DNA from 3 places in the Pseudoalteromonas sp. BZA4 genome. Region 2 is predicted to be linked to each of the others. Evidence: predicted binding sites of a transcription regulator. Region 2 holds the regulator's gene; each other region holds the start of a gene.

Region 1 (10,258 bases), on a different contig from region 2:
GATGACGCTAAATATGGCCCCGAAACCTTCTCAAGAGACAGTAAATCATTATATTACTCAACCGATGCCAAAGGTGAATTTGCAGAAGTGTGGCGCTATGACTTAACGACCGGCGAGCACAGCCCTGCCCTCAAAGATGAGTGGGATGTAAGCTTTATTTACTTCTCTAAATCTGGCCGTTATCAAGTAAGCGGTGTTAATGCTGACGCAAGCACTAAAGTGTCGATAATTGATACCACCACCGGTAAAGGTATTGCCATGCCATCGCTGCCAGCTGGTAATTTACGTGGTGTGAACTTTTCAGCTGATGAAAAGACCATGGCGTTTTATTTAAATTCAGATACCTCACCAAGTAACCTATTTGTTTGGCAACTCGGTGAATCAAAAGCTAAACAATTAACCAACACATTAAGTGATGCCATTGATCAAAATGACTTGGTTGAAAGCACAATTGTGCGCTTTAAAAGCTTTGATGGTCTAGAGATCCCTGGGGTTTTATATAAGCCTAAGCAAGCTAACAGCAACAACAAAGTACCAGCTTTAGTTTGGGTACACGGCGGTCCTGGCGGCCAAAGTCGCACAGGATATAGTGCAATGCAGCAGCATCTAGTCAATCATGGTTATGCCATTTTTGCAGTTAATAACCGTGGCAGCTCAGGCTATGGTAAAACCTTCTTCCATTTAGATGATAAAAAACACGGCACTGACGATTTACAAGATATTGTTTACGGTAAAAAACACTTACAAAGCCTAGATTGGGTTGATGCTGATAAAATTGGCATCATGGGGGGCAGCTATGGTGGCTTTATGACCGCCGCAGCACTTGCCTTTGAACCTGAAGAGTTCAAAGTAGGCATTAATATATTTGGTGTAACAAACTGGGTTAGAACCTTAAACTCGATTCCACCATGGTGGGAAAGCTTTAAAAAGGCACTGTATGATGAAATGGGCGACCCAGCGACAGACGGTGAACGTCACCGTGCCATTTCGCCACTATTTCATGCTAAAAACATCACCAAGCCATTAATGGTGATCCAAGGTGCTAACGACCCACGCGTTTTACAAGTTGAAAGCGATGAGCTTGTTGCCGCTGTAAAGGCAAATGGTGTGCCTGTTGAATATGTATTATTCGATGATGAAGGCCATGGTTTTACTAAAAAAGAAAACCGCATAAAAGCCTCAAATGCATACCTTGAGTTCTTAAATACCTACTTAGATAAGTAGCAAAATTGCAAAGATAAAGAGCCGGTATTATGCCGGCTTTTTTATGCAAAACACCTGTATAGAATCAAAATTTAGCAGTTTACACAGTACTGTATAAAATACTGTATATCTTTAGTGGTAAATTTTTCACCTTTTCCAACCTTCAAAATAAAACCGTAAACCACTGTTTAATAACAATTAAATTATTTTGACTAAAATAAAACTGAATCATTGGTTAAAAAATAGCAAAAAAGTACTTGCGCAAAAACACTGTATAAACTACTGTATACACATACTGTATAAACAACCAGTGAGTGAAAGTTATGTTACAGCCAATTACCTTAAGAACAGTTAAAAGCTACCAACAAGATAACGATAAAGCGTCTGTTAATTTAATTCAGATTGAAGACGAAATTTCAGCAACTTTTGAGCTATTAAAAGTATTGCATCATTACAATAGCCAAAATGCATGGACACTATTAATTGCTCCTGATCATGTTCCTAGTAAAGCTTTACTAGATTCGTGTTCGATTGATACCAGCAAACTACTTGTGATCAGACAAAAACATTTAGTTAATCTTGAATACGTTCTTAGTTCAGCATTACATAACGGTAATTTTGCTGCTGTGATCACATGGACAGATATTGTAAACAATCATCAACTTGATTCGATGAACTTAAACCTTGAGCAGGCATCTGCAAAATTTTATTGTTTTACAAAAAGCGCTCAATTAAACAATTTAGTACCGCAGCCACAATAGGCTTGTTAAAATAACAATTTATAGTTTTAGGTAAGTTGTTATGACATCACTCACACACTCCCTTTGCCCTTGTGGCAGCGAATCGACTTACGAGCTTTGCTGCCAGCCTTTTCATACCGGTGCAAGCCAAGCTGATACCCCAGAGCAACTTATGCGTTCTCGTTTTAGTGCATACGCGCTAAAAGATGCAAAATATGTATTTAGTACTTATGCACAAAGCCAGCAAGCCGCGAACCCTGTTCGCGAAATTAAAGATTTTGCTAATAGCTGCCGTTTTACCAAGCTAAGTGTTTTAGATACTGAACATAACGAGCAAGAAGGTTTTGTAGAATTTAAAGCTAATTACTTTTATCAAAGCTTGTATTGTGAGTTACACGAGAAGTCGCGTTTTATTAAAGAAGATGGCCTATGGCGTTACCTAGATGGTGATATAACGCCAGTTGCAGATATTAAAATTGGCCGTAACGACGAGTGCCCTTGTGGTAGCGGCAAAAAATATAAAAAGTGTCACGCTCTTTAGTTATCATTAACCTGGTAAATCCAGTCTAAGGCTTGGGTAATCGTTGTTGGGAATGCCGTTGCATGGCGTGCCTGAGGAATAACAAATAAATTTGTCGTAACCAGCGCGCCGCTTTGTTTAGTAATTTTAGCTGCTAATTGCCTTGCCCCCGACACCATTTTTTCGCCTTCGCTTTCTTCAAGTTCTCCCACTGCGATGTAAACTTTTGTTGTGTTGGCAGCTGGTTTTACAGCCATAGCTAATATTGAGTTTTCTTTAAACCACACTGAAGGACTGCCGATAATATAATTTGAAAAAAGCGAAGGCTCAGTGAATAAGGTATAAGCCGCAAATAAACCGCCAAGTGAGTTACCGACTAACGTACTTTTTTGGGTTGTTCTGAAGTCGGCCTCAATATAAGGCAATACAGTATGTTTTAGGTAGTTTAGATACTGACTTGCTCCGCCAGTTTTACGCTGCCAATTTTTATCTTCAAATGGCGTATAGTCATAAATACGGCTATTAAGTCCAGATACACCTTTTTGATATCCTACTGCAACGATAATTACCTCTTCTATAGTCCCCGAATTCATCATAAAGCGACTAGCACCAGAGGTAATTGGCAAACTGTAGTTTGCATCTAACAGGTAAACAACTGGGTAGCGCTTCTGGTTTTGCTTTTGGTAGCTGCGTGGCAACTTAATCGTAATGGGGTATTCGTTTTTGGTATGTTTATCTTTGAGTAACACAGTATTAGTACGTGGCAAAGTAAACGGCTCAGCATGGCTTACATCGCTCACGCCCAAAACACTGATCACAATAACTAACAGTAAATAAGGCATAGTTAATCCTTTAACCACTTCTTAATTGGTAACAGCCACTCATCTTTTGGTTTATAAAATGCGCCATGGGAGAGCCCTGTATTAATGCTTATTTCTTCAAACTTAGTTACGTCACTTCTATCGATTAAAAATTGGCAAGAGCCAACCTGATCTGAGCGCTCAAAGATAGAATACACCTTGCCATAAGCCTTAACTGATGTGTGATTTTTTATAAGGCCTGCGCAACCTGCCAATATAATTAAGTTGATATGTGTGCGTTTAAGTTCATTGACTGCCAGTATCGATAATGCCCCGCCCCGTGAAAAACCAATCAAACTAATGTTTGACTCAGCAACACCGGCACTGATCAATGCTTCAACATCTGCAGCGAGTTTTTTCGCAAACGTAAATGGCTCAGTACCTTTTGGCCTGTGATAGGCAATTAAATGATAGCTCTCATCTGTCAGTGCTTCTTTTACTGCAATAAAGTCATAAACACCAAAGGTTTTGTGAACAGGCTTAGGGTTTGTCCCTTCGACGATAAAACCATGTGAATAAAAAACATAGTGACCATGCGGGTCAATCTCTGTTGGAAACTGGCTGTAAATAGTGCCAGCGCAAACAGGCAACACCCAGCATGCACAGAGTAAAAGTACGGTACGTATCACAAGCATTCCTTTAAAAAATCACGTTACACCTAATAGAAGATAATAACACCTTAAAAAATAATATCTTAGCAAACAACTAAACCCTACTCTCAGTAATTTTAATTAAATATCAAATTACTAATCGCAAGATGTATCACGATTTAAACTGCAAGTTTCAACTTGAGGTAAATTCATGGAATTTCATAGTTAAACTACAAAAAACCTTATGACAACGCTGTCAATTATTTATAAAAAGGCGTATTGTAAAAAAGCAGTTAAAATAACTTCAGGTTTTAGACGTCTAGACGTTGAAAAATTAAATTCTAAGGCGTAGTATGTTCGTAATCTGAGTTAGACTCACATTTTCCATGAGATTTTTTAAAGATGATTGATATAAAGCACCTAAAAACCATAGCGACCCTTAAAGAAACAGGCTCTTTGGTCAATACCGCCCGTGAGTTGTTTTTAACTCAATCGGCTTTATCGCATCAAATTAAAGATCTCGAGAATAAGTTAGATTGCCAGCTGTTCGAACGTAAAACACAGCCTGTGCGTTTTACTCCGCAAGGTATGCTACTTCTGGAGCTTGCTAATGAAGTATTACCTCGTGTTGAGGCAACAAAATGTCGGTTAAAAGAAAGCCTTAACCAGCCAATCTCAAATTTACGTTTAAGCGTTGAGTGTCATGCCTGCTTTCATTGGTTGCTCCCAACCATAAAAGAATTTAATAATTTTTGGCCTGATATTAAAATTGATTACGAGCGCGGCTTTAGTTACGACGCCATTCCAGATTTAATTAATGATGAATTAGATCTAGTGCTGACTTCTGATATTCGTGAACCCGATCAGCTTGAGTATGCTCACCTGTTTGATTTTAAATTAAAACTAATCGTTGCACCGGATCATGAGTTGGCAAAAAAAGCCTATGTCACCGCCCTTGATTTAAAAAACGAAACAATTATTTCGTACCCTATTCCCCGTGAGCGCCAAGACATCTTTAAACATTTTATTCAAAATGCACGCTTTGATGGCACGCTTAAAACGGTTGACCAAGGCTTATTGATATTTCAATTAGTGAGTGCAGGTATGGGCGTTGCAGCATTACCAGACTGGCTAGTCACCCCTTATGAAAGCCAGGGGCTCATTAAGTCTATTCCGTTAGGTGCACTAGGCCTTACTCGCCCTATGTATTTAGCGATGAAAAAGAATATGAAAGATAACCCAGTTTATCGCCACTTTTTAAATACATGTAAGCAAAATAACGGTCGCTAAAGCAAGGCAAAATAACTAACATAACTGCATCTGTTACAGACAATAATGTTAATACCCAAACCACCTCAAGGTGCGAGTTTCAGTTGGAATTAAAAGCGATTTAGGCAAGGCATTGATTGCAAACAATAGTGGTTCTATGGTTAAAATCAATAACGCAGTATAATTCGCTTTTAAACCAACCCTTTGGGCGCTTCACAGGTGCTTACTCTCATCGTTGTTACTTCTTAAAAGGGGCTGCCATTTTTGCAAAGTAACGCCTTGATATTAAGGCACCTGTGAAACGCTGAATTCTGTACCTTGAGGAGGCTTGGGTATACATGTTTGAGATTAAAAAGATCATTGGCTCATTATTAATGCCCCTGCCTTTGCTGGGGCTGCTTACTTTAGTGATGGTATTTTTAGCCATTGCACATAAACGCAAAGCACTCTATTTTGGCTTTGTTAGTATTTTAACTTTAATGCTGATAAGCACGCCATTTATTGGTCAGTCACTGATAGCTGCAAGCAATAACCCTGCATGGCAATTTAACCAAGCAAAGCACCCTAAACTCGATAATATTGTGGTACTTGGCTGCTCTATAATGCCCAACTCGCGCCTTCAAGCAAACCACCAGTTAGGCGATTGCGCGCTTGCTCGATTACTTGAAGGTGTTAAGCTTGCCCACCACTACCCAAATGCCACCCTCTATGTATCAGGAGGCGGTTTTGCCAATACTACCAATAGCCAGCTCATGTTTGAAACGGCAAAAGCGTTAGGTATTTCTGCAACGAGAATTAAACAAAACTCCCTCGCTATGGATACCGCAGAAGAAGCGAAACGACTTGCCATTTATTTAGTCGATAAAAAAACTGCCTTAGTCACCTCAGCAAGCCACATGCCGCGAGCGAAAGACTTATTTAATGCACAAGGCATTGATGTGATCCCAGCGGCAACCGACTTTCAAGATTTTAGTCAGTATCCAACGTACAAACAGTTTATACCTAACATTGCAGTACTTGTTGCAGTGACCAGAGTCGCTCATGAGAAAATTGGCAGTGCTTGGGTGAGTGTGCGCCGCTGGATTGATCCAGAGGCGCTGTAGAACAATCAGACTGGATTGTCGATATCGATAAACGTTACATCAAAACCGTGCTGCTCAGCTAAAAGCTCGCCTAAGGCTTTAATGCCATAACGCTCAGTCGCATGGTGACCAGCTGCAAAAAAATCGATACCTTGCTCGCGTGAACTATGAATCGTTTGCTCAGAGGCTTCACCTGTAAGATAAGCATCAATTCCTTGAGCAGCCGCTAAATCAATATACCCTTGTCCGCCACCTGTGCACCAAGCGATGGTGTCGATTTTCTTTTTTCTTACCAAACTAGTTAATGGTGCACGATTAAGAACTTGGGTTATTTTGGCGGTAAATTCTTCACCACTTAAAGGTGTTTTTAAGCGGCCTTTTACCGGCACACTATTTGGACCAGATTCAAGCCCACCTGTGAACTCAATATCGAGTAACTTAGCCAGTTGCGCGTTATTACCAATTTCAGGGTGTATATCTAGCGGTAAATGATAGCCATATAAGTTAATATCATTATTTAAAAGCGCTTCAATACGGCGCTTTTTCATGCCCGTGATTGGCTGCGATTCCCCTTTCCAGAAATAGCCGTGATGTACCAAAATAGTATCTGCATTTTCTGCAATAGCGGCATCAATCAATGCTTGGCTAGCTGTGACACCCGTCACTATCTTTTTTACGTCGCTCGCACCTTCAACTTGTAAGCCATTTGGGCAAAAGTCAGCGATAGAATCAGGTTTAAGAATGTCGTTTAATAATTGAGTAAATTGTTTGCGTTGCATATAAAAATCGTCCTTCAACCCTCTATTTTGTGCAAATTTTGGCGTTTATGAGTGAAAAATGGAAGGAAAATCGCAAAAAATTGAAAAGTAAGCTGAAAATAGGTATAAATATATATTCTTAATCTGTGTTTACAACGTATAGGGTCTCTGATGAGCAAACTAGACAAAACAGAAGTGTTAAATGCCTTCGAAGCAGCATACGAAGCAGCGAATGGTAAGAAACCTGAAATCACAACAAAACCTGGTTGGTATAGCATCGACGGTGGCAAAAATATGCGCCTTGCTGATGTTGCAGCGCTGACTGAAGAGCTCACTTCTGGTAAAACAGCTGAGCCTAAAGCAGAAGAAGCACCTAAAGCACCAGCGAAAAAAACCAAAACTAAAACCGCTGCACCGGCTAAAACAGCTAAGAAAGCATCGTTCACTGTTGTTACAGCAAACGATGACGGTTACAAAGCTGAAGAGCTTTGGATTGTTAACCTAGCTGAAAAAGACCACGATTGTCGTTTACCGCGTGGTGTTGTGTAATCAAATTACACTTAGCAATTTTAAAAACCGCTACTCGTTAGCGGTTTTTTTATGGCTGTTTATTTATTAACACTGCCGCTGAGTTTGCTGATCCTGCAAGCCCGATAAATCAAGCCTGCAAAGAGCATAAAATGGCAGTACAACAGTTAATTAAACAGCGTCTATCAGCGTGTGAAAACATGGAAAGCTCGCAGCTAGACTCGCACAGCCACTATTTGATGACGCTTGTAGAGGGCATGATCTGCCAAGCAAAACTAGTAGGAATTAAACAGTTTCCTCATTTAAAGCAATAAATAAACAATAAAAAAGCGGCACAATGGCCGCTTTCAGTTTAGATTTCCGCTATGTTAGATTTTTTCAAAATATAACTTTTCGCGCTTTTTCTCACCCACTTCGTTCATGGTTGCAGCATCAAATAGACGACCATTGATCATGGTGTAATCGATTTTATCTGTATCACGAATGTTAGTTAGCGGGTTACCGTCAATAACAATTAAATCGGCAAGTTTACCCGGCTCAAGAGAACCGATATTGTTATCAAGGCCAATGTATTTAGCAGGATCTAACGTTGCTGCACGAATTGCTTCAAGTGGTGTCATACCACCTTGCGCAAACATCCAAATTTCCCAGTGCGCCGCTAAACCTTCACGTTGACCGTGAGCACCAAGGTTTACTAAAACACCCAAGTCTTGCAGCTCTTTAGCAACACGGGCATTGTTAAAGTGGTTATAGTGGTGATCGGGCGCCTTAACACGACGCATTGAGCGTGGTAAAAGCTGATTCTTTGGTACAAACTTACTTAAGCGTGGGTGATTCCACACATCCGTCTTGTCGTACCAATAATTTTCACCCCAAATACCGCCGTAAGCTACACCCAGTGTCGGCGTATAACCCACATCGCTTTGAGACCAAAGCTGGCGAATATCATCGTAAATATTGGCAACAGGAATTGAGTGTTCAATACCCGTATGACCATCAACTACCATAGTTAAGTTGTGCTGCAGTAATGAACCGCCTTCTGGCACAACCATCATTTCAAGTTCACGACCTGCTTCAATAACTTGTTGGCGCTGTTCACGACGAGGTTGGTTATATGATTTAACACTAAACGCACCTACTTTCTTTAAACGCTCAAGATGGAATTTAGCATCTTCTAACGAGTCAATATGCGATGTATAACCTGGCATATTTGCACCATATAAAATGGTACCCGTTGAGAAAATACGAGGGCCGACAATCATGCCTGCTTTTTGCATTTCACTTGCAGCAAAAATCTCTGTGGTGTCGTTTGATGGATCGTGAATCGTTGTCACACCTAACGCTAAGCCAGCTAAGTTCTTCCAGTTTTGCTGTGGAATGATCTCATCGCTGCCTTGCGAGCCGTGCGCATGCGCATCAACAATACCCGGCATAATCGTCTTGCCAGTTACATCAATTACTTCTGCACCTTTAGGAATAGCAACACTGTCTTTACTGCCAACCGCTTTAATATGCTTACCATCAGTAACAATAACGCCGTTTTCAATAACCTGCTCACCGTTCATGGTGATAATACGCGCACCAGTTAACGCGAATACTGATTTAGGCTCCGCCATGGTTTTTGTAAAACCGATGTTGTCGCCGCTTTTAACTTTAAAGTCAGTCTCTGCATTTTGGTTAATATCAAATAAACCCGCTAGGCTTGCATGATATAACTCTGGGCCTAAGCTCCAATAAAGTTTATCGCTTGTGCCACTCCAGCTGATGTTTTCACCGGCGCGAACAGAAAGCTGCTCAATTGGGAATTGGCTATCTTTCGGGCCAATATTAATGGTTTTGCCACGCTCAACAAATGGCGTTACAAATACTTTAAAACGCTCTGCAAACGCTAAGTATTGGCCATCTGGTGATACTCTAAACTCTGTAGCATGTTCTGATTCGTAAAGTTTACGAACTTGCTTTGATTCAAGCTCAACAACACTTAATGTTGGTTTCGGCCAAGGGCTCATCACATAAATACGGTCATTCGCTGCACCAAATTGCGGCTGATATCCTGATTTAGTGATTAGCGTCGCTTTACCGCCTTTAGCACTTACTGAGTAAATGCCTGGCTCTAATGACCATGTTGGGTTAAGGATACTGCCGCCAGACGCTTTACGGTAAACAACTGTTTTGCCATCAGGGCTGAAAGTTGGCTCTACATATTTACCCGGCTCTTTAGTAATGGTATCGCCACGGCCACTGCGCGCAGATACAACACGTACTGAGCCCTGTTCGTTATCATCCCATGTGGTGTAAACAATCTTCTTACCATCACGAGAGAACTGCGGGAATAATTCAAAGTGGTCGTCTTGCTTAGTCAGGCGCTTTACTTTGCCAGACTCTAAATCACGTTTATAAATATGACCTAGCGCTTCAAATATAGCCGTTTCACCATCCGGTGAAATTTGTACATTACGCAGCATTTTCACATCAAAATTATCGCTATCGATGTTTTGTGTAAAACGCACCGCTTTTTGAATTTGCTTATTGGTCTCAACTTTAAATGGAATAGTCGAGACAGACTTATCATCTACATCTAGCTTATGAATGGTACCACCCGCCCAAAAGACCAGCTGTTCGTTATCTGGCGTCCAAGCAATTGTTGGGTATACGCCATGAATTGCCCATGTCTCTTGCATATCACGCTCAAGCTCGCCATACAGCTT
Region 2 (10,258 bases):
AGTACAAGCATAGCAACTACTTTAAACTTACTGATAGCTAAGTAATCTTTAAGTAACTCTGAGCTTTGAATAAATAATGATTTTTCTGAGCTTAGTAATAATGCCATCACAGCCTCCTAGGTTCTTATTTTTAAGTGGAAGCATAGTCTTACCATGCTAAGCAGTAACAATGCGGCCATTAGGTTGTGCGCAAGCGCAACACTTAATGGGAAGTGCCAGTGCACAACAGCTAGGCCTAAACAGATTTGGCACAACAAAGCGATTAACACAGTGACTGTGCAGTGCTTAATTTTTCGTGAGTAACAGCGTGAATATATGCGCCACATGATCAGTGCTAACACCACACAAGTAACCAGCGCCCAAATGCGATGCAGTAAGTGAATAGACATACGCGCTTGCTGCGATAAAACGCCATATTCATAGGTACTGTGCTCAAGCGGTAGCTGAAACACACTCTTCAAAGAAAACGGTTGTCCGTAGCTACACAGCGGTAAGCCATTACAATGCGGAGCGGCGTAATTTGCTGCAAGCCAGCCACCCAACGCAATTTGCAGTATTAGTACCACCAAGCCCACCAGCGCTAACTGATAATATGGCTTTGCGCCGCTATCACTGCTAGCAACAGGGTCAGTCTTTAAACGTAGATACAATAAAAACAGCAACGACAAGATACTAAAACCGCCGAGCAAATGCCCCATAACAACCAAAGGCTGTAGGTTCATAGTGACAGTCCACATGCCCAATACGGCTTGGAATACCACCAATAATAATAGTGCTAATGGCAGTTTAACCGGCGTATTTGGATATTGGCGTTTTAACCAGGCAAAAACAAACAAGGCTAAAATAAGTAAACCAAGGGCACCGGCAAAATAGCGATGGATCATTTCTTTCCATGCTTTCGCTGCTTCAAACATCATATCAGGGTAGTTTTGTTCAACATGTAACAGAGCAGTTTCATGTTTTGGCACAGTTAAAAATCCATAGCAACCAGGCCAGTCAGGGCAACCAAGCCCAGCATCACTCAGCCGTGTATAGGCACCAAGCCCAACAACTAAGATAGAGAAGAAAACCGTAATTAAGACTAAATATTTATAATTTTTATACATCTTTATCCCCTTAATGAGGTTTAACTTGAACGCGCATAGTTAAGTAGTTTCTTTAAGTCTTTAAGTAAGCCTTTTTGAATCAGTCTGTTTTGTTCTGGCTCAGCCGTGTAGGGGTAATGCAATACCACTAAGCCCATGTGATCAACCAAGTATAAGTCTCCCGCTTTGAGCGCTGGACTTACTGCTAATTGACGCCAATTTGCCGATACCAGCTGTTGATTTGTCAGTACCGCCACATCCACTTTTTGCTGATTTTTACCTAAAGCGACATATAGGTTATCTAGACTGGCTAATTGGTTTGCACAAACTTCACTGCACTCTTTTGGATAATTAAGCGCAATTGTCCATTGTTTAGGATCGCCTTGTTGCCAATCAGCTAATTTAACTTCTTCGCTTAAAAGCTCACCATGATTACTCGAACCACTCGGTAACCACTCAAGCTTTAATGCTGCATAAGCAAGTGCCAGCGGCACAAAACAGCATAAAACGAATAAACTAAGCGGGTTTATTTTCATAACCTCTCCTTCTCATCGCAAAATAAGCAATAACAACACACGCTAAGCCGATTAATAACCACTGCACGGCATAGGCGTAATGTTTATCTGGCCCCATCACGACACTCTGGTAATGCGGGGTTGCAATACCATCTGCTTCATTGCGATAACCAATAAAGTCTTGTAAGGGCTTTGCTAATTGAGCACTAAAAATTGCTAAGTCGATGCCTTGAATACGCTTAGGCCAGCCTTGCTCTGCACCAATCTCATCGGCAAGTGTGAAGCCTTGTAAGTTGCCTTGTTTCAATTGCACAGTAGCCGTAAAGCTTGTTGATTCTGGCCACACAACGGTTGGCAACTGGCTACGGTTTGTTGGAGCTTTTAGCCAACCAAAGTTAACGATTAAAGGCACGCTTTCACCTGCAATTGTCATCGCTACTAGTAAGTCATAGCCCACTTGCCCCTGATAAATTTGATTATCAAGCAGCCAGTAATGTTGTTTATTTACCTCGCCAGAGACTTTGACTTGCAAGCCCGTTTTGTTCAGCTCACTAGGTAAATTTTGCAGTTCTTGCCAGCTCAAAACGCCTTGCTCTTTCGAAACGGCTAACTGGCTTAGTTGCTGCTGCTTTTGCTCGCCTCGCTGGTATTGCCAAACGCTTAGTCGCAAACAAATAAGCACTGCAAGTATCACAACGCAAATTGCGATAATTGAGCTAAGCTTTTGTTTACGCCATAAAATTAACTGCATTTGGAATACCTAATATGATTAAAATCATTATTGTTTTGTTATTACTTTATATTCTGTTCAACCTATTTAGAGCGCTGTTTGTGATGATGTCAGCAAAAGAGCACTCGAAACCTATGTCGCATTACTTAGGTCGTCGAGTGCTGTTTTCAGGTATTGTGCTGGTGCTCATCATTGCCGCAATGAAATTGGGCTTTATTCACACCAACCCGTCGCCGCTTCACAAAACTACAGCACGTACACAAACACAAATAAACACAACCACACCACATCAACAAAGTGCCAATACCAAGCAGCTGCTTGAAAGGCAAAATGCTTTTCACTCGTGAAGTGGCCTTTAAAAATTCTCAGCAGCACCACAAATAAAATAATGGTACCTAGTGTCACGTGCATACCGTGAAAGCCCGTTAACAAGAAAAAGGTATTCCCATAAACGCCCGCATCTAAGGTCAAACCTAAATCTTGGTAAGCATGCATATACTCGTAAACTTGTAAGCCAAGGAAAATCACACCTAATAGCACGGTTAAAGATAAAAATACCTTTAGGGCGCCGCGCTTATTGTTTTCTATCGCAACATGAGCAAAGTGAATTGTGACCGATGAGGTAAGCAGAATAAGCGTGTTGATCAGAGGTAGACCTTGCCAGCCCATAGCCTGCGTGGTCTCGCCCGCTGGCGTAGTTAATAGCGGCCATACGGCTTCAAAGGTTGGCCAGAGCACTTCATTGGTCATAGCGTTATTACCAGCGCCACCAAGCCAAGGCACCGAAATCATACGTGCGTAAAAAAGAGCGCCAAAAAACGCCATAAAGAACATAACCTCAGAGAATATGAACCAGCTCATACCTTGTCTGAATGAGCGGTCCATTTGTGCTGAGTAAAGCCCTTTATGAGACTCTTCAATAACGTTTCTAAACCAGCTAAAAACCATATAAATTAATATGGCAATGCCTAGATACAAGACATATTGGCCACTACTGCCCTCACCACTTACTTGCATCACAGTTAAACCAGCACCAACAGCAATTAAAAACATCGCGATGGCACCAACTATTGGCCAAGGACTCTCGGCTGGAACATAGTATTTTTCATAATTTTGATTCATTTGTTTGCTCCCAATTAGCAATTAGCTTGGCGGCTTTTAATCGTTTTTAGCCACAACATGCCCGCTAATATCAAACACGGTATACGACAACGTCAGTTCCTCAACATCGTCGGGTAACTCAGTATCAACATAAAACAACAAGGTAAATTCCATTTCTTCACCGGCTTTCATTGGCTGCTGATCAAAGCAAAAACAGGCTATTTTATGTAAGTACTTTGCCGCTTTTCCCGGTGATACTGATGGAATTGCTTGCATGACTTTGTCTTCATTACTGGTGTTCTTTGCTGAGAATTTAACTTCACGCATGGCACCTGGTTGTACCGCCACGCTGTATTGCTCAGACTGCACCTTAAATGGCGCGCCGCTTTGGGCGTGAGTGGTAAAGCTGACATCAACTTGGCGCTGTGTATTTATTGATTCACTCACGCTCGCTTTTTCTAATGATGGCTTACCATTCAACCCTGTAACGTCGCAAAACACGTCGTAAAGCGGCACCATTGCAAAAGCAAATGCGAACATGAGCAAGCATGTAATCAGCAGTTTTTTTAGCAAAGGTGCATGGTTCATTACTTAATCTCCGGCGGTGTTTCAAAGGTGTGATAAGGCGCTGGAGAATCGACTTCCCACTCTAAACCTTCAGCTCCATCCCATACTTTGGCAGGTGCCTTTTCGCCACCTCGAGCGCATTTAAATACCACCAATACAAACAACAGTTGCGATAAGCCAAATGCAAAACCACCAATACTGATAATGGCGTTAAAGTCAGCGAATTGCAGAGCATAGTCAGGAATACGACGCGGCATACCAGCAAGGCCAACAAAGTGCATAGGGAAGAACAACACGTTGACACTGATTAGCGATAACCAAAAATGCCATTTTGCCAGCGTTTCGTTGTACATGTTGCCAGTCCATTTCGGTAGCCAATAATAGGCTCCCGCCATAATTGAGAACACAGCCCCCGTCACAAGCACATAATGGAAGTGAGCCACCACAAAATAGGTATCGTGATACTGAAAATCTGCTGGTGTAATCGCAAGCATCAAGCCAGAGAAACCACCTAAGGTGAATAACACTATAAAGGCGATGGCAAACATCATCGGAATTTCGAAGCTAATCGAACCTCGCCACATGGTGGCCACCCAGTTAAACACTTTAACGCCCGTTGGTACCGAGATAAGCATGGTGGCGTACATAAAAAACAACTCGCCTGCCACAGGCATCCCTGTGGTAAACATATGATGTGCCCAAACGATAAAACTTAGCAGCGCAATCGATGAAGTTGCATACACCATAGACGCATAGCCAAATAGCTTTTTGCGCGAGAAGGTCGGTACGATAGTCGATATAATGCCAAAGGCCGGCAAAATCATGATGTACACTTCGGGGTGACCGAAGAACCAGAAAATGTGCTGGAACATCACAGGGTCGCCCCCACCGGCTGCATCAAAAAAGCTGGTTGCAAAGTATTTATCGGTCAACACCATAGTGACTGCCCCTGCTAGAACAGGCATAACAGCAATTAACAAAAATGCAGTGATTAACCATGTCCATACAAATAGCGGCAGCTTCATCCACGTCATACCTGGCGCTCTTAGGTTGACGATAGTCACGATAACGTTAATCGCCCCCATAATTGAGCTGATACCCATGATATGTACGGCAAACACAAAAAGTGCAGTGTTATCGTTGCTGTAAGTTGTTGATAGTGGTGCGTAGAAAGTCCAACCAAACGCAGGACCACCACCAGGCATAAGTAACGAAGCCAATAGAATTAAAAATGCGAACGGCAATATCCAAAAGCTCCAGTTATTCATACGTGGTAAGGCCATATCAGGCGCGCCTATCATCATAGGTACCATCCAGTTTGCAAGCCCAGTAAATGCGGGCATAACGGCACCAAACACCATGATCAAACCATGTACGGTAGTCATTTGGTTAAAAAAGTGCGGATCAACTAACTGTAATCCAGGCTGAAACAGTTCAGCGCGGATCACCATTGCCATCGCTCCACCAATTAAAAACATGGTGAGTGAAAAAATCAGGTATAAACTACCAATGTCTTTATGATTGGTGGTGTAAAGCCAACGCTTAAAACCTTTAGCTGGATGATGATGGTCGTGATGCGCATGCCCTGTTGCTTGCTCATTAATAACATTACTCATTAGTTCGCCTCCGCTGCTGCATCAATCGCGGCTTGAATTTGACTCGGTTGGATAACATCGCCGGTATCATTACCCCACGCGTTTCGCTTATAAGTAATAACCGCAGCAAGTTGCTTAATTGAAAGCTGTTTATCAAACGCTTGCATTGCTGTGCCAGGCTTACCGTGTAACACGATATCTATGTGATCTTTTACATCACCTAATACAATCGGGCTGCCTTTAAGTGCTGGAAAAACGCCTGGTAAGCCCATACCGGTAGGTTGGTGACATGCAGCACAGCTTGCCATATACACTTGCTCACCTAAGACCATAAGCTCTTCTTTCGGTAATGTTTGATCAAGCAAAGCAGCATCTGCTGCGGCCGCATTGGCTTTTTCTTGCTTGGCATCTGCAAGCCAATTAGCAAATTCATCTTCAGGTAAGGCTTTCACCACAACAGGCATAAAGCCATGATCTTTACCGCATAACTCAGCACATTGACCACGGTATACTCCTGGCTCGTTAATACGTGTCCACGCTTCATTGATAAACCCAGGATTTGCATCCTTTTTAACCGCAAAATCAGGCACCCACCATGAATGAATTACATCGTCTGAGGTCATTAAAAAGCGAACTTTCTTATTGATAGGAAGTACTAGCGGTTTATCTACTTCAAGCAAATAATGCTCAGTTTTCTCTGCTTGGTTGTCTATTTGATCTTTAGGAGTAGATAGAATCGAGTAATAAGCAATGTCTTCACCCATGTACTCGTAATGCCACTTCCATTGTGAGCCAGTCACTTTAATGGTGATATCGGCTTTAGAGGCATCTTCCATGGCAATTAAGGTTTTTGTGGCAGGCACAGCCATGGCGATTAAGATGACAAATGGAATGGCAGTCCAAAGTATTTCAACTTTTGTACTTTCATGAAATTGGGCAGGCTTGGCCCCTTTGGATTTACGGTGGTGTATTAAAGCCCAAAACATCACCGCAAATACGATGATGCCGATTACACAGCAGATAATAAATATCGTCATGTGTAACTCATAAACATTATTACTTATATCGGTCACCCCTTTACGCATATTGTATTGGCTATTTGCCAATGCAAGCTCAGGAAGTGCAAACAATATAAGCCACAAGGCGTAACGCAGTTTACCCATGTGACGGCTCCTTTAGATGCTATTGCAAGACGCAAAGCGAAAAGGCGATACAACAAGGTGCCCATTCGTTTTTCTTATTGTTCAGAGCGACTACGTATCATTTTGACCCACTTATGATACCGACCCCATGACTAACACCTCGCACATTTTTGTGTCTTTTTATTAATTAGGTGTTAATACAGTGTATTAACCAATTAGTTAAAAAATAACCAATAAGCAAGTTTTAATGATAATAAATGTTTATTTTGGTGCATAAATAACAACTATAATCAGCGCGTTATTTAATGTTTAGGAGTAAGAACGAAATATAAAAAAAGAGGAAAACTGCGCCATATAAGGCTTTAAATGAAGAGTAAGGATTCACAAATCCTAATTAAGTAGTAAAATTTCAGCGGCGCACCAAATTGAGTCAATTTAATGCACCAAATTGGGAGCATTTACATCCAGTCAGCGTTACGAATAACACCTACCGCTAACCCCTCGATGTTGAACGACTCATGCTCAAGGTCAACCTCAATAGGCGAAAACTCTTCGTTCTCAGCGTGTAAAAGTACTTTGCGACCCGCTTTTTCTAGACGCTTAACTGTTACATCTTCATCGACTCGAGCTACAACTACTTGCCCGTTTTCAGCAACTTGTGTTCTGTGTACTGCAAGCAAATCGCCATCCATAATACCAATGTCTTTCATACTCATACCATTTACACGCAGTAAGAAATCGGCAGCAGGTTTAAATAATGAAGGATCAACTTGGCAGTGACTTTCAACATGCTCTTGCGCCAAAATAGGTTCACCAGCTGCAACACGGCCAATTAAAGGTAAGCCTAGTTGCTCTGGCTCATCTTCTTCAATTAACTGAATACCGCGACTCGCCCCAGGCTTCATTTTGATCATGCCTTTTTTTGCCAGTGCTTTTAGGTGTTCTTCAGCAGCGTTGGCACTTTTAAAACCCAATGTTTGAGCTATTTCAGCACGCGTAGGTGGCATGCCTGTATCTTTAATAAAGACTTTAATTAGTTCTAAAATTTGCGATTGGCGTTTAGTTAATGGGCGCATACAACTGGTTTTCCATACAGTACATTTAACTGTGAGTATATACAGTTATTTGAAAATCGCAAATTTAAATTAACCCCATCATATTGCTACAAAACTAACATTGAACCACACCGAAAGATGCCATAAGGTATTATCTTTAATTAGCAGGCTAAGGAAACACAATGAGTATTTGGCACCAACCAATCACGTTAGAGCTTTGCAAAGAGCTGGAACAAGGGATTACCGGTCAAGGCACTTTAATGAAAACTATGGGCATTGAGGTAACTGAAATTGGCGATGATTATTTAATCGCAACCATGCCTGCTATTCCTGAGCATCATAACCCTATGGGCATGGTCCATGGCGGAGCAAACGTTGTATTAGCAGAGACAGTGGCAAGCTATGCAGCCAATTTCGTGGTTGATTTCAATAAGTTTTATGCTGTTGGCCAAGAAATTAATGCCAACCACATGAAAGCGTCACGCAAAGGAACGTTAACAGCAACTGCGAGACCGCTGCATTTAGGTAAGCGAACTTCTGTTTGGGATATTAAAATTACCAATGCCGCAGGAGAGCTTTGCTGCGTATCAAGAATGACCGCAGCTGTTGTAGAGCGATAAATTATGGCTATTTTTCGACAGGATAAATAGTAATTTCAATCCCTGCGCCAATTGCAGAGATACGTAACAAGGTATCGGCATGCAGGGGTTGGTTAAAGCATTTAGGCGAATTACCTGATTCAAAGCCTATATCAAATGTACGCTTTGAGCACGATAACCACTGTTTTAATGCATTGCGCGAGCAAGACTCAATAAGCTCGCAAAGCTGGTTAATGGCTTTATCTGGAGAGCTGATATCTGCGGTTGCTTCAATACGTGCTAGTTGGCGGTATTCATCTTGGTCATAATGTAAAACCATGGCGTTTTTCTTCAAATCAGCAACAAGCGCACTAATATCGTGCTTTGACTCAAGCTCCAGATCTACATTTAAAAATTGAATTTCCGACATACTCTCGTTTTTACCCTCTATTTATATCGACTGAAACTTTAACTCAGTTTTGTATATATACCAAATCTAGAATACAGTTAATGCGACATTATGCCGCATTGGCAATCTAGCTAAACAACCTAAAATAGCGCCCACATAACAATAATAACGGGGTAATAATGAATAAACGCCTGTTTAAGTATGCTCGTAAAGGGCATAAATGGCTTGGCTACTTACTTGCTTTGCAGATCTTTTTTTGGCTCTTAGGTGGGCTGGTAATGAGCTCATTACCACTTGAAAAAGTGCATGGTAAGCATCTGGCTAATCGCAGTTTAAGTAGCCCATTTTTATTGTCGGACTACCCTGCTTCAATTGATAAAATAACAGCGCAATTCGAGCAAATCGAGCGTATTAAATATAGCCATTTTTTAAATACCCCGATTATAGAAGTTACATCCTCTAGCGGTACGTTTATTTTTGATGGCAGAACAGGTGCTAAAATGCCTGCACCGAGTAAAGCGCAAATCATAGAAAATGCGCAAGCTCACCTGCTTATTGACGCAAAAATAACGCAAGCGCAGTTATTAACAAAAGGGCCTAGAGAAGTCGGTCACAAAGCCAATGTTTGGCAAATTAGCTTCGATGATTGGTTAACAACAACCTTATATTTAGATAGCCAAACCGGTAAAGTTATAACTGTGCGCAGCACTCTGTGGCGTATTTTCGACTTTTTCTGGATGCTACACATTATGGATTATGATGAGCGTGAGAACTTTAACAATCCACTACTCATCAGCTTCTCAGCCAGCAGCGTACTATTTTGTATTACAGGAGTTCTCTTGTTACTACAAAACGTTCGAATTAAACGTAAAAAGCCAGCTACACGTGTTGGTCAATCAAAGTAGGATTGCCATCTGGGTCGGTGATAATAAAACTCGCGTCACCGGCCTTTTGTATTTCTAATCCTTGTTGCTGAAATTGTGCAGCTAATTGCTCAAAGGTTGAAAATTCATCCAAAGCTTCGGCATTTTGATCCCACCCAGGATTAAAGGTCAGCATGGTTTTATCAAACATACCTTGAAACAAACCAATCAAATGTTCACCGTTTTTCATAATTAGCCAATACTGTTCTATCTCCCCAGCAAACTCTTTGAAACCTAGCTTTTCATAAAACTGCTTTGAAGCACGAATATCTTTTACATTTAGACTTACAGAAAAAGCACCTAATAACATGGTTGTAATTCCTTTAATAAAAACGGCCTAACAACTATAGCTGAGTTGAAAAACTTTTCCTTTTTAGAATAGTCGCTCTAGAATAGCTGTTCCTGTAGTTCACTGATGTGATGGATATGCGTTTATTTCTATACTTAGCCCTTTGTTTTATTTTCACTTTTCCTATATCCGCTAAAGAATTTTCGAGCTTTTACAGTGCCAAAAAGCATTTAATTAAGAATCTACCAAGCAATACTAAAAGCTTATAT
Region 3 (10,258 bases), on a different contig from region 2:
AATAGCTAGCAAGTATTTTCTATCCATGTAGTCAAAACCACTTTTATCGACATCAATCATATCAAGGGCTTGTTCTGCAACTGTGGCATTCACTTTACCGTCTGATTTCACTTGGGTGTAATCACGAACGCGGCGTAATAAACGGTTTGCTATGCGCGGTGTACCGCGTGAACGCTTGGCGATTTCGGTTGCACCTTCATCACACATGGTTAAGTCTAAAAAGCTTGCTGAGCGGGCAACAATTTTTGATAAGTCTTCAACAGAATAAAACTCTAATCGCTGAACAATACCAAAACGGTCTCTAAGTGGTGAGGTGAGTGAGCCAGCACGCGTTGTTGCACCAATTAAAGTAAATGGCGGCAAATCAAGCTTTATAGAGCGCGCTGCGGGGCCCTCACCTATCATAATATCCAGCTGATAATCTTCCATTGCGGGATACAAAATCTCTTCGACTTGCGGGCTCAAACGGTGTATTTCGTCAATAAACAGTACATCTCCTTCTTCAAGGTTCGTTAAAAGTGCGGCTAAATCGCCTGCTTTTTCGAGTACTGGCCCCGACGTTGTTTTAATATTAACGTTAAGCTCGTTGGCAACAATGTTTGCAAGTGTAGTTTTACCAAGACCCGGTGGACCAAATATTAATAAATGATCCAGCGCTTCGCCACGGTGGCGAGCTGCCTCGATAAAAATTTCCATTTGTTGCTTAACATGCGGCTGGCCTGTGTAATCGGTTAACAGCTTTGGTCGTATGGCACGATCAACACTGTCTTCATTACTTTGTTCACTCGCATCTATTAAGCGATCTGCTTCAATCATGGTTTACTCACAACATTGATTTTAGAGCTTCTTTAATTAGAACCTCGGTCGTCATATCTGATTTGTTCACTGTTTTAACCGCCTTTTGTGCTTGCGGTAGCTTATAGCCTAATGCCACTAGTGCTGATACAGCGTCATCGGCAGCATTATTTGCCACTAGGGTATCATCACTTGATGGCTCAATGACGGCATTATCGCTAAATGGTGTAAATAAGTCATTACCCCAATCTTTGAGTCTATCTTTCATTTCGAGCACTAAACGCTCTGCCGTTTTTTTACCAACACCCGGCAATTTTACCAGTGTTGTTGCATCTTCATTATTAACACAGCTTACAAATTGCTGCGCCGACATACCCGATAAAATAGCTAGACCAAGTTTTGGCCCAACACCATTGGCTTTTAAAAGCTCTCTAAATAAAGCGCGCTCGGTTTTGTTGTTAAAGCCAAATAATAGCTGAGCATCTTCACGCACCACAAAATGGGTATAAATAACCGCTTGCTCACCCACTGCCGGTAAATCATAAAAGCAGGTCATCGGCATTTGCACTTCGTAGCCTACACCACTTACTTCAATAAGAATTTCTGGCGGCTGTTTTTCTACTAGTAAGCCATTTAATCGACCAATCATATTACTTCCTTAATCGTCCTCTTACGGTTTTGCTCGCACTGCCCGCAAGTTTTATTAAATTTTGTTCTGAGTGAGCATGACAAATAGCAATTGCTAAGGCATCTGCGGCATCGGCTTGAGGGGTACCTGGCAGCTTTAAAATGTTTTTAACCATATGCTGTACTTGAGACTTATCGGCTCCGCCATTGCCTACAACGGCCTGCTTAATTTGCCTAGCTGAATATTCATAAACTGGCAGCTCTGCTATTGAAGCACCAACGATAGCAGCGCCACGTGCTTGACCGAGTTTAAGCGCTGAGTCTGGGTTGTGTGCCATAAACACTTTTTCGATAGCAAAACTGTCTGGTGAGAATTGCTCTACCAATTGACTGATCCCTTGGTAAATCATTTTTAAGCGTACCGGAAAATCGTGATCAGCCAATTTAATGCAGCCACTACCTAAATAAGTGAACTTAGCACCTTGGTGAGCAATCACGCCGTACCCTGTTAATCGTGAACCAGGATCAATCCCTAAAATAATCGCCAACTAACTGAACCGTCTATTATCATTATTATCTGCGGTTAATAATGCCAGAGCACTGTATAAATTACCAGTAGCCAATTGCAATTCATAAAAAATGCCCGCAATTCATAAAAAATGCCCGCAATTGCGAGCATTTTATAGCCAACCTTTAAGTAAGACATTTACGCGAGCGAGCGTAATAAGCCTTGGGTATTTTTTCGCATTGTTCGCGCTATCATCAAATAGCCCAAACATGCTACAAATAAGCCACCGACTGCTGGGCCAATCACCCAAATATGAGGATGGAACTTACCTGCTAGATCGAACATTTGTTTTTGCACTATTAACAGAGCAATGTCACTGACTATGGCTGCCACTAAGCCTGCGGTAACGCCTAATAGTAAAAACTCATATAAGGTGGCATTTTTAATTAAGCGCCCTTTCGCACCTAAAGTCCGCAAAATAACAATCTCTTGCATTCGCTCGCCTAAACTTGCTTGCACTTGTGAAATAAGTACTAAAGCGCCACAGGCAACCACAATCGCTAGTACAAAGCCAATCGCTAACGATACTTGCTCAATGGTTGAGCGAATTTGTTTAATAAAGCTCTCAACATCTATCACGTTAACCGTTGGGTATTGACGCATTAGCTCATTAAACTCACGTTTTTTCTCTGCTTTAACATTTACTGATGAAATATAAGTAGCAGGAAAGCTCGCTAGCACGTCAGGGCTTAAAATAATAAAGAAGTTAGGTTTAAGCGTGGTCCAATTAACCTTACGCACACTGGTAATTTTTGCGTCAAACGACTGCGCACCAATTAAGAAAGTAAGCGTATCGCCAATTTGTACATCAAGGCGTTCAAGCATCGACTCTTCGACCGATGCCTCAGCTACTGAGTCTTCACTAAACCATGCACCGTCGATAAGCTCGTTTTGGTTAGGCAAGTCTTTACGCCAAGTTAGGTTTAACTCACGGCCAATACCAGAGCGGGCTTCTTCGTCTTTCTTTTCGTTGTCTTCTTGCGATACTTCGCGGGCAACCAACTCGCCATTAACAGCGTTTACACGGCCACGAACAACCGGATAGAAATCAGACGTTGGCATATCGTTTTGCGCTAAGAAGTTAGTAATAGGCTCTAACTCTTGCTCAGTAATGTTCACTAAAAATGAATTAGGGGCATTTTCAGGAAGCTGAGACTGCCAGTCCGAAATCATGTCGTTCTTAAGTACAATTAAAAACAGTAATAGCTTGATAGCCAAAGCAAAGCTAATTAATTGTACCGCATTCACATTGGCACGCTTTTGAATTGACGCAATCGCCAATGACCAACTGTTGCCCGGACTCAAGCCAAGTTTACGGCCACCACCAAAAATAACCTTTGATAAACCAAATAACACGGCAATTAAAAATGCCGTCGAAAGGAACAAAATTGCACTAATTTTTATGTTGTTACTAAATAACCACATCAGTAAAAACACAGTAAGCGCCGACATAGTAAGGTGCACTTTACTTACTAATAAACGGTCGCCTAAGTTACGGCGAAGTACACGCAGCGGCGGAATATCAAATAAATCGAGTAGCGGTTTAATTGAAAACATAACCGCACAAATCACACCCGTGCTAATCGCAATGATCCAAGGCTTTGCCGATGCACTCGGCAATGCTGAGCCCATGGTTTGTGCCAAATAATCCGTGGCAACCGCTTGTAAACCATAACCAATCAGTAAACCGACAATCACCGACATTGAACATACAAGGCTCAAATGTAATAAATAGATTTTACGGATCATCGCGCGGCTACCGCCCAGCGTTTTCATCATAGCAACTGGGTCGTACTGACGCTCACAATAACGTTTTGCTGATACCGCAATAGCAACAGCAGCTAAAATAATGCCTAGCAAACCAGCTAACAATAAATAGCTCTCGGCACGATTTAAACTATTAGAAATAGGTGACTGGCGGTCTTTAACACCATACCAACGTTGGTTTTCTTTCATTTGTGGTTTTAACCACGCATAAAAGGCATCTAAATTGTCTTTGTCACCAGCATAAAGTTGGCGGTAAAACACTCGGCTGCCGGGCTGAATTACCTCTGTTACAGCAATGTCTGCTTCATTGATTAAGATTCGTTGGCTGCTTGAAAACACATTAAACGGTGCATCTGGCTCTTCGGCTACAACATGACTAGCCGTAAACGTAGCAGCGCCAAGCTCTACTTTATCGCCCACTTTAATGTTTAGCGCATAAAACACAGACTCACTTAACCACACTTCACCACTACTTGGAATGTCGGTTGTTACTTCTGGTTGGCCAGTCAGGCTGGTTTTTACTTTTAACTCACCTTTTAACGGATAGGTATTTGATACCGCTTTAACCGAGCCAAGCTGCATTTCTTCACCGGCAAATAGCATGGTGTCGAAGTAAGTTATTTTAGCGGTGCGTAAGTTATCTTGGTTGGCTTTTTCTAAAAACTCAGCAGGTAAAGCATGGTTACTTGCTAAAACGCGATCAGCGGCAATAAAGGCACTGCTTTTTTCTTCAATACTTTGACCGATGCGGTCGGTAACCATAGACAGTGTTAAAACAGTGAGTACAGCTAAGGCTATTGCTGCACTGATCACTGTTAATTCGCCACGCTTAAACTCACGTGAAAACAGTTTTAGTGCTAATTTAGCCCACATTCGCTTGCACTCCTTCGCTTTCTTTTACAGTAACTAACTGCCCTGCTTCAATATGTAAAATTTGCTGACACTTTTGTGCAAGCTGCTCATCATGGGTTACTAAAATAAGTGTCGTGCCGTGCTCTTTATTTAGTTCAAATAATAGAGACTCAATTAACTTACCGTTTTTGCTATCAAGGTTTGCTGATGGTTCATCGGCAAATAAGATTTTCGGTGTACCAATAAATGCACGGGCAATTGCTACACGTTGCTGCTCACCACCAGATAATTGCGACGGGTAATGGCCAACACGATGACTTAAGCCTACCTTTTCAAGTAACTCAAGGGCTTGTTGTTTAGCATCTTTACTACCCGCAAGTTCTGCCGGAAGCATTACGTTTTCAAGGGCTGTTAAGCTTTGTACAAGCATGAAAGACTGAAATACAAAACCTACTTTTTCAGCGCGAAGTGCTGCGCGTGCTTCTTCATCTAATTCGTGTAATGCGGCTCCGTCTAAATGGATACTGCCGCCCGTTGATTGGTCAAGGCCTGCTAATAAACTTAATAAAGTAGACTTACCCGAACCAGAAGTGCCTACTACAGCAACTGAGTCGCCCGACTTGACATTAAAGCTGATGTCACTGAGGATGGTCAGGTCGCCCTCAACCGTGGTGACCGTTTTAGAAAGTCCTTTAACTTGAATGATGTTTAATTGAGAAAGCGCTGACATATGATGCATCCAATCCTACGTTTTATATTCGTTTTACTGTTAGTAATCAAACCACTTACGGCAGCAGCTGACAACACAATTTTAATTTTAGGTGACAGTTTAAGCGCCGCTTACGGTCTTAAACAAGAGCAAGGCTGGGTTAAATTGTTACAAGATAAGTACGATGAAAAAGACCAATCTGTATACCTAGTAAACGCCAGTATTAGCGGTGAAACCACAGGCGGAGCCCTAAGACGACTCGACGCGTTACTGAGCGAATTTGAACCCACTCATGTACTCATTGAGCTTGGCGGAAACGATGGTTTACGAGGTTTCCCTATTAAACGCCTACAAGCTAACCTACGTGATTTAATAACAAAAAGCCAACAAATCGGGGCGAAAACCGCCGTTATGGAAGTACAAATTCCACCAAACTATGGCCCGCGTTATACGAAACTTTTCACCGATAGCTTTAAAACCATTGCCGATGAAACAGATTCTGAGCTCATGCCCTTTTTCATGCTTAGCATTGCAGGCCGTCCAGAACTTATGCAAAACGATAACCTGCACCCTAATGCCGATGCTCAACCATTAATACGCGACTTTATGTACAAAACGATCAACGATTGGCTAGATTAACCTCTAGCCCATTGATTTAATACCGATTGCCTGAACAATTAACAAGCAATCGAACAGCGGAGATATTGATTTTTATAAAAAAAGCCGTACTATGACTTGCAACGTCGGCATATAGCGCAGCTTGGTAGCGCACTGTCATGGGGTGTCAGGGGTCGCAGGTTCAAATCCTGCTATGCCGACCATTTTTTCTCTACCCCAAACTCCCTTTCAATTATTTATCACTCTGTACTTCAAACTCCTTAAAAATACTGTTCACATTCACTTTTGCACTTAGCTTTGCAGCGATTAAAAACAGGCCTGCTAGTTTTCTGTGTACGAATAAGGCATCTACTGGTGGTGCATGCCAATGCTCTGAGGCGGTGCTCATTTTAAGGCCGAGTTCTTTAATGCGTTTTGGTAAGTCGCTATTTGCAAAGTCATACTCACCTTGGTGGCGCAGTGGTTCGCAGGCGAGAAGAAATATATCGACGACATTATCTATATATTCTTGAGCGAGCCCTTGTTGAAAATAGCCAATTTGCTGTGCTGCTGTTGCAACGCCAGCTCTGTCGTTACTAATCGCTCCAGATAATAACTGTAAGTAACCATCACTAATATGCAGAGGTAGTTCGCGGGTAGCGCCAAAATCTAAAAGTACTAAGCGTTGATTGTCGATTTGATATTGATAATTAGCAAAGTTTGGATCTGTTTGAACTAGTTTAAAGCTAAATAATTCACGTAAAAATAGGCTGAGTAACTGTTCAACCGCTTTATTACGTAGCGCTTGCTCTGTGTTTGCCAGTTCATCTAGCTCTTGTCCTTCAACAAAACTCATTACTAAAACTTGAGAAGAACTAAGCGAATCTACCACATTAGGGATAAGGTAATTGTCATCACCTTTTAAACACTCGCTGTAGCGCTTTAAATAATTAGCTTCTAACTCGTAGTTAGCTTCGTTAATAAGCTGTTGTTTTGCTTCATCGATAAGAGGCTGTATTTCTACCTCTTTGGGTAGCAAACCACTGAGCTTCAGAAGGTAAGCTAAGTTATCAACATCACTGGCAATGCCTTTTGCAATACCTGGGTATTGCACTTTAACTGCTAACTTTTCTCCCGATTCTCGATAAGCAATATGCACTTGCCCTATTGATGCCGCAGCAAATGGTCTGAGTTCAAAATGCGATAATTGCTCTAGCCACGCATCACCCCAATGCTCTCGCATTACTTTAACAAGCTGCTTTTGTGGCATGGGCGTCGCTTCAGAGCGTAGCCTTGCTAAAATTGCAGATAGCTCAGGAGTAAGTAATTCGCCACTGTCCATGGATAACAGCTGCCCCAATTTCATTGCTGCTCCACGCAAATTTGCAAGCTGCTCTGCAAAGCGCTGAATATTTTTTGGCTGTAACAATAACTCTTGTCGTGATGTTTGCTTGCCCGTAGCCCATGCTTTTGTGCCTTCAAACAACATATTACCCGCGACCTTTCCAGCTAAAGAGCCAAGCCGAGCAGCGCGTGAAAATCGTGATGTTGGCACAGATTTTTGTTTATTACTCATATAACTTCACACTATTAACTTAATGCTTTGGATACGTTGGTTGTTCAGCTTTAGATCCACTTTTGTTTTTAATAGATTTTAGACAACAAAAAGGCCGCATGGATTCCCGATGCGGCCTTTAAAGTGAATAGCATTAAAATTATTTAATAACTTCTAAGCCACCCATGTAAGGGCGTAATACTTCTGGTACAACAATCGAGCCGTCAGCTTGTTGGTAGTTCTCTAAGATTGCTACAAGAGTACGACCAACCGCTAAACCTGAACCATTTAGTGTATGAAGTAGCTCTGGCTTTTTCTCGCCTTGACGACGGAAACGCGCTTGCATACGACGAGCTTGGAAATCAACCATGTTTGAACATGATGAAATTTCACGATAGGTGTTTTGTGCAGGTAACCATACTTCTAAATCGTAAGTTTTTGCTGCACCAAAGCCCATATCACCCGTACATAAAATCACTTTACGGTATGGAAGTTCTAATGCTTGTAAGATTTGCTCAGCGTGACCTGTTAGCTCTTCTAGCGCTTGCATTGAATCTTCTGGTTTTACTAATTGTACTAATTCAACTTTGTCGAATTGGTGCTGACGAATAAGACCACGTGTATCACGGCCATAGCTACCTGCTTCACTACGGAAACAAGGTGTATGTGCTGTTAAACGAATTGGTAAGTCGCTTTCGTCGTAAATTTCGTCACGAGCACTGTTCGTAAGTGGTACTTCAGCAGTAGGAATTAAGCTAAAACCTGGTTGTTGCTGACCGTCGTCATCCACTAAACCTAAAGTGTGGAATAAGTCACCAGCAAACTTAGGTAATTGGCTAGTACCGTATAAGCTTGCGCTATTAACAAGGTAAGGCACATACATTTCTGTATAGCCGTTTTGCTCTGTGTGCGTATCAAGCATGAACTGCGTAAGAGCACGGTGCATACGTGCAACTTGACCACGCATAACAGTAAAACGTGCGCCACTGATTTTAACGCCCATTTCAAAGTCTAGGCCGTTTACGTCTTGACCAACATCAACGTGATCTTTTACTTCAAAGTCGTATGACTTAGGCGTACCCCAGGTTGAAATTTCAACGTTTTGATCTTCGTCTTCACCTACAGGAACAGACTCATCAGGTAGGTTTGGAATAGCAAGTGCAATTTGCTTAAGCTCTTCAAGTACTGCGTCTTGCTCAGCTTTAACGCTGTCTAGTTGATCACCAAGGTTACTGACTGAATCAAGCAGCTGTTGTGCTTTTTCGTGCTCGCCTTTCGCTTTTGCTTGGCCGATAGCTTTGGAACTTGCATTACGCTCGCTTTGAAGTTCTTGCGTTTGTACTTGTAATGTTTTGCGTTTTTCTTCAAGTGCAGTTACCGCTGCAATATCAAGTTCGTAACCGCGTGATGCTAAACGTGCAGCCGCTTGTTCGATATCTTGACGTAAATATTTAGAATCTAACATGTTTGATTTTTAACCTTTTTGCATTACCAGCTGAAGGCCCAGCCAAGCCATAAATATACACACCACCACGTTTAAGGTGATATTGAGGGCCATTTTAAAAAAGTGACCTTGTTGCAAGAGCAACAACGAATCCATTGAGAATGTTGAAAAGGTGGTCAATGCACCTAAAAAGCCAATACCAATTAAGGTTTTAGCGGGGCTAACAGCGATTATTTCTTTTTCAATCAAGCCGTATAAAATGCCCATTAACAATGAACCAAGAATATTAACTGTCAACGTGCCAAAAGGGAATCCCCTACCGAGCAGTTTTAGCATGGTTTCGCTAAGAAAATAGCGTAAACACGCCCCTGAAGCGCCCCCCATTGCAATCATCATGTAAAGTTTCAAACTATTCATAACGTTTAATATCACTTTGCTCGTTGCGCTGAGTTAAATAGTCCAGCTTTTGTTTTATTTTTTGTTCAAGCCCACGATCGGTTGGGAAGTAATACTGGCGATCATTAATTGCCTCAGGAAAATACTTTTCGCCTGCTGCAAACGCACCTTCCTCATTATGTGCATACCGATATTCAGCGCCATAACCTAAGTCTTTCATTAAGCTAGTTGGTGCATTGCGTAAATGCTCTGGCACCGGATGGCTCGGCTCATTTTTAGCATCTTGCATTGCTTGATTAAATGCCATATACACGGCATTACTTTTCGGGGCACTGGCTAAATAAATGGTGGCTTGTGCAATAGCGCGCTCACCTTCACTTGGGCCAACACGTTGAAAAATATCCCACGCATTGAGTGCGACTTCCATTGCTCGCGGGTCGGCATTGCCAATATCTTCTGTAGCAATCGCTAATAAGCGCCTTGCAACATAAAGTGGGTCGCCGCCACCGGCTAAAATACGGCAGTACCAATATAAGGCGCCATCAGGTGAACTACCTCGTACTGACTTATGAAACGCTGAAATCAAGTCGTAAAACTCATCACCGCCTTTGTCGTACTTGGCTAAGTGAGTTGGTAAAACTTGGCTTAAAACATGTTGGTCAACAAGGTATCTGCCCTGCTGCTCCGTGGTTAAATCAACCGCTTGTTCTAACAGGTTAAGCACTTTACGCGCATCGCCATCACTTGCTTGGCAAAGGGCTTGCTTAGCGTTTTCGGCAATTTCAATGTGTTTTTGGCGGAGCTCTACGTCTTCACGTAAGGCGCGCTCAATTACGTTGAATAAATCGGCTTGCTCAAGTGCTTTTAATACATATACACGGGCACGAGACAGTATCGCGTTATTAAGTGCAAATGATGGGTTTTCGGTGGTCGCGCCAACAAAAATAA

Evidence for each region. Region 2 encodes LexA, which represses DNA repair genes until DNA is damaged. Its sites were predicted from a motif close to TACTGTATNNNNATACAGTA; they were not measured.
Region 1: a site for LexA is predicted at 1,484-1,503, ahead of ABMY41_RS07520 (SulA-like leucine-rich domain-containing protein). Genes of this name have one in related genera too.
Region 3: a site for LexA is predicted at 2,021-2,040, ahead of ruvC (crossover junction endodeoxyribonuclease RuvC). Genes of this name have one in related genera too.

The regions. Positions count from the first base shown of each region.
Region 1 covers NZ_JBECOT010000012.1:72,741-82,998, forward strand. Annotated here, with positions in the region: gene ABMY41_RS07515 (S9 family peptidase) at 1-1,224, shown strand, start outside; gene ABMY41_RS07520 (SulA-like leucine-rich domain-containing protein) at 1,527-1,964, shown strand; gene ABMY41_RS07525 (YchJ family protein) at 2,005-2,484, shown strand; gene ABMY41_RS07530 (alpha/beta hydrolase-fold protein) at 2,481-3,305, opposite strand; gene ABMY41_RS07535 (alpha/beta hydrolase) at 3,308-3,952, opposite strand; gene ABMY41_RS07540 (LysR substrate-binding domain-containing protein) at 4,316-5,203, shown strand; gene ABMY41_RS07545 (YdcF family protein) at 5,521-6,285, shown strand; gene ABMY41_RS07550 (Nif3-like dinuclear metal center hexameric protein) at 6,291-7,043, opposite strand; gene ABMY41_RS07555 (hypothetical protein) at 7,194-7,571, shown strand; gene ABMY41_RS07560 (hypothetical protein) at 7,703-7,864, shown strand; gene ABMY41_RS07565 (amidohydrolase family protein) at 7,919-10,258, opposite strand, start outside.
Region 2 covers NZ_JBECOT010000011.1:28,619-38,876, reverse strand. Annotated here, with positions in the region: gene cyoE (heme o synthase) at 1-107, opposite strand, end outside; gene ABMY41_RS06845 (COX15/CtaA family protein) at 117-1,106, opposite strand; gene ABMY41_RS06840 (transmembrane cytochrome oxidase associated protein) at 1,127-1,621, opposite strand; gene ABMY41_RS06835 (SURF1 family protein) at 1,602-2,351, opposite strand; gene ABMY41_RS06830 (DUF2909 domain-containing protein) at 2,366-2,677, shown strand; gene ABMY41_RS06825 (cytochrome c oxidase subunit 3) at 2,577-3,452, opposite strand; gene ABMY41_RS06820 (cytochrome c oxidase assembly protein) at 3,489-4,019, opposite strand; gene ctaD (cytochrome c oxidase subunit I) at 4,019-5,614, opposite strand; gene coxB (cytochrome c oxidase subunit II) at 5,614-6,756, opposite strand; gene lexA (transcriptional repressor LexA) at 7,194-7,811, opposite strand; gene ABMY41_RS06800 (hotdog fold thioesterase) at 7,973-8,410, shown strand; gene ABMY41_RS06795 (hypothetical protein) at 8,418-8,798, opposite strand; gene ABMY41_RS06790 (hypothetical protein) at 8,957-9,682, shown strand; gene ABMY41_RS06785 (VOC family protein) at 9,657-10,010, opposite strand; gene ABMY41_RS06780 (endonuclease) at 10,127-10,258, shown strand, end outside.
Region 3 covers NZ_JBECOT010000002.1:162,654-172,911, forward strand. Annotated here, with positions in the region: gene ruvB (Holliday junction branch migration DNA helicase RuvB) at 1-816, opposite strand, end outside; gene ruvA (Holliday junction branch migration protein RuvA) at 824-1,444, opposite strand; gene ruvC (crossover junction endodeoxyribonuclease RuvC) at 1,446-1,970, opposite strand; gene ABMY41_RS01790 (FtsX-like permease family protein) at 2,129-4,630, opposite strand; gene ABMY41_RS01795 (ABC transporter ATP-binding protein) at 4,620-5,339, opposite strand; gene ABMY41_RS01800 (arylesterase) at 5,340-5,957, shown strand; tRNA gene ABMY41_RS01805 (tRNA-Pro) at 6,063-6,139, shown strand; gene ABMY41_RS01810 (AarF/ABC1/UbiB kinase family protein) at 6,169-7,491, opposite strand; gene serS (serine--tRNA ligase) at 7,631-8,935, opposite strand; gene crcB (fluoride efflux transporter CrcB) at 8,945-9,331, opposite strand; gene ABMY41_RS01825 (replication-associated recombination protein A) at 9,324-10,258, opposite strand, start outside.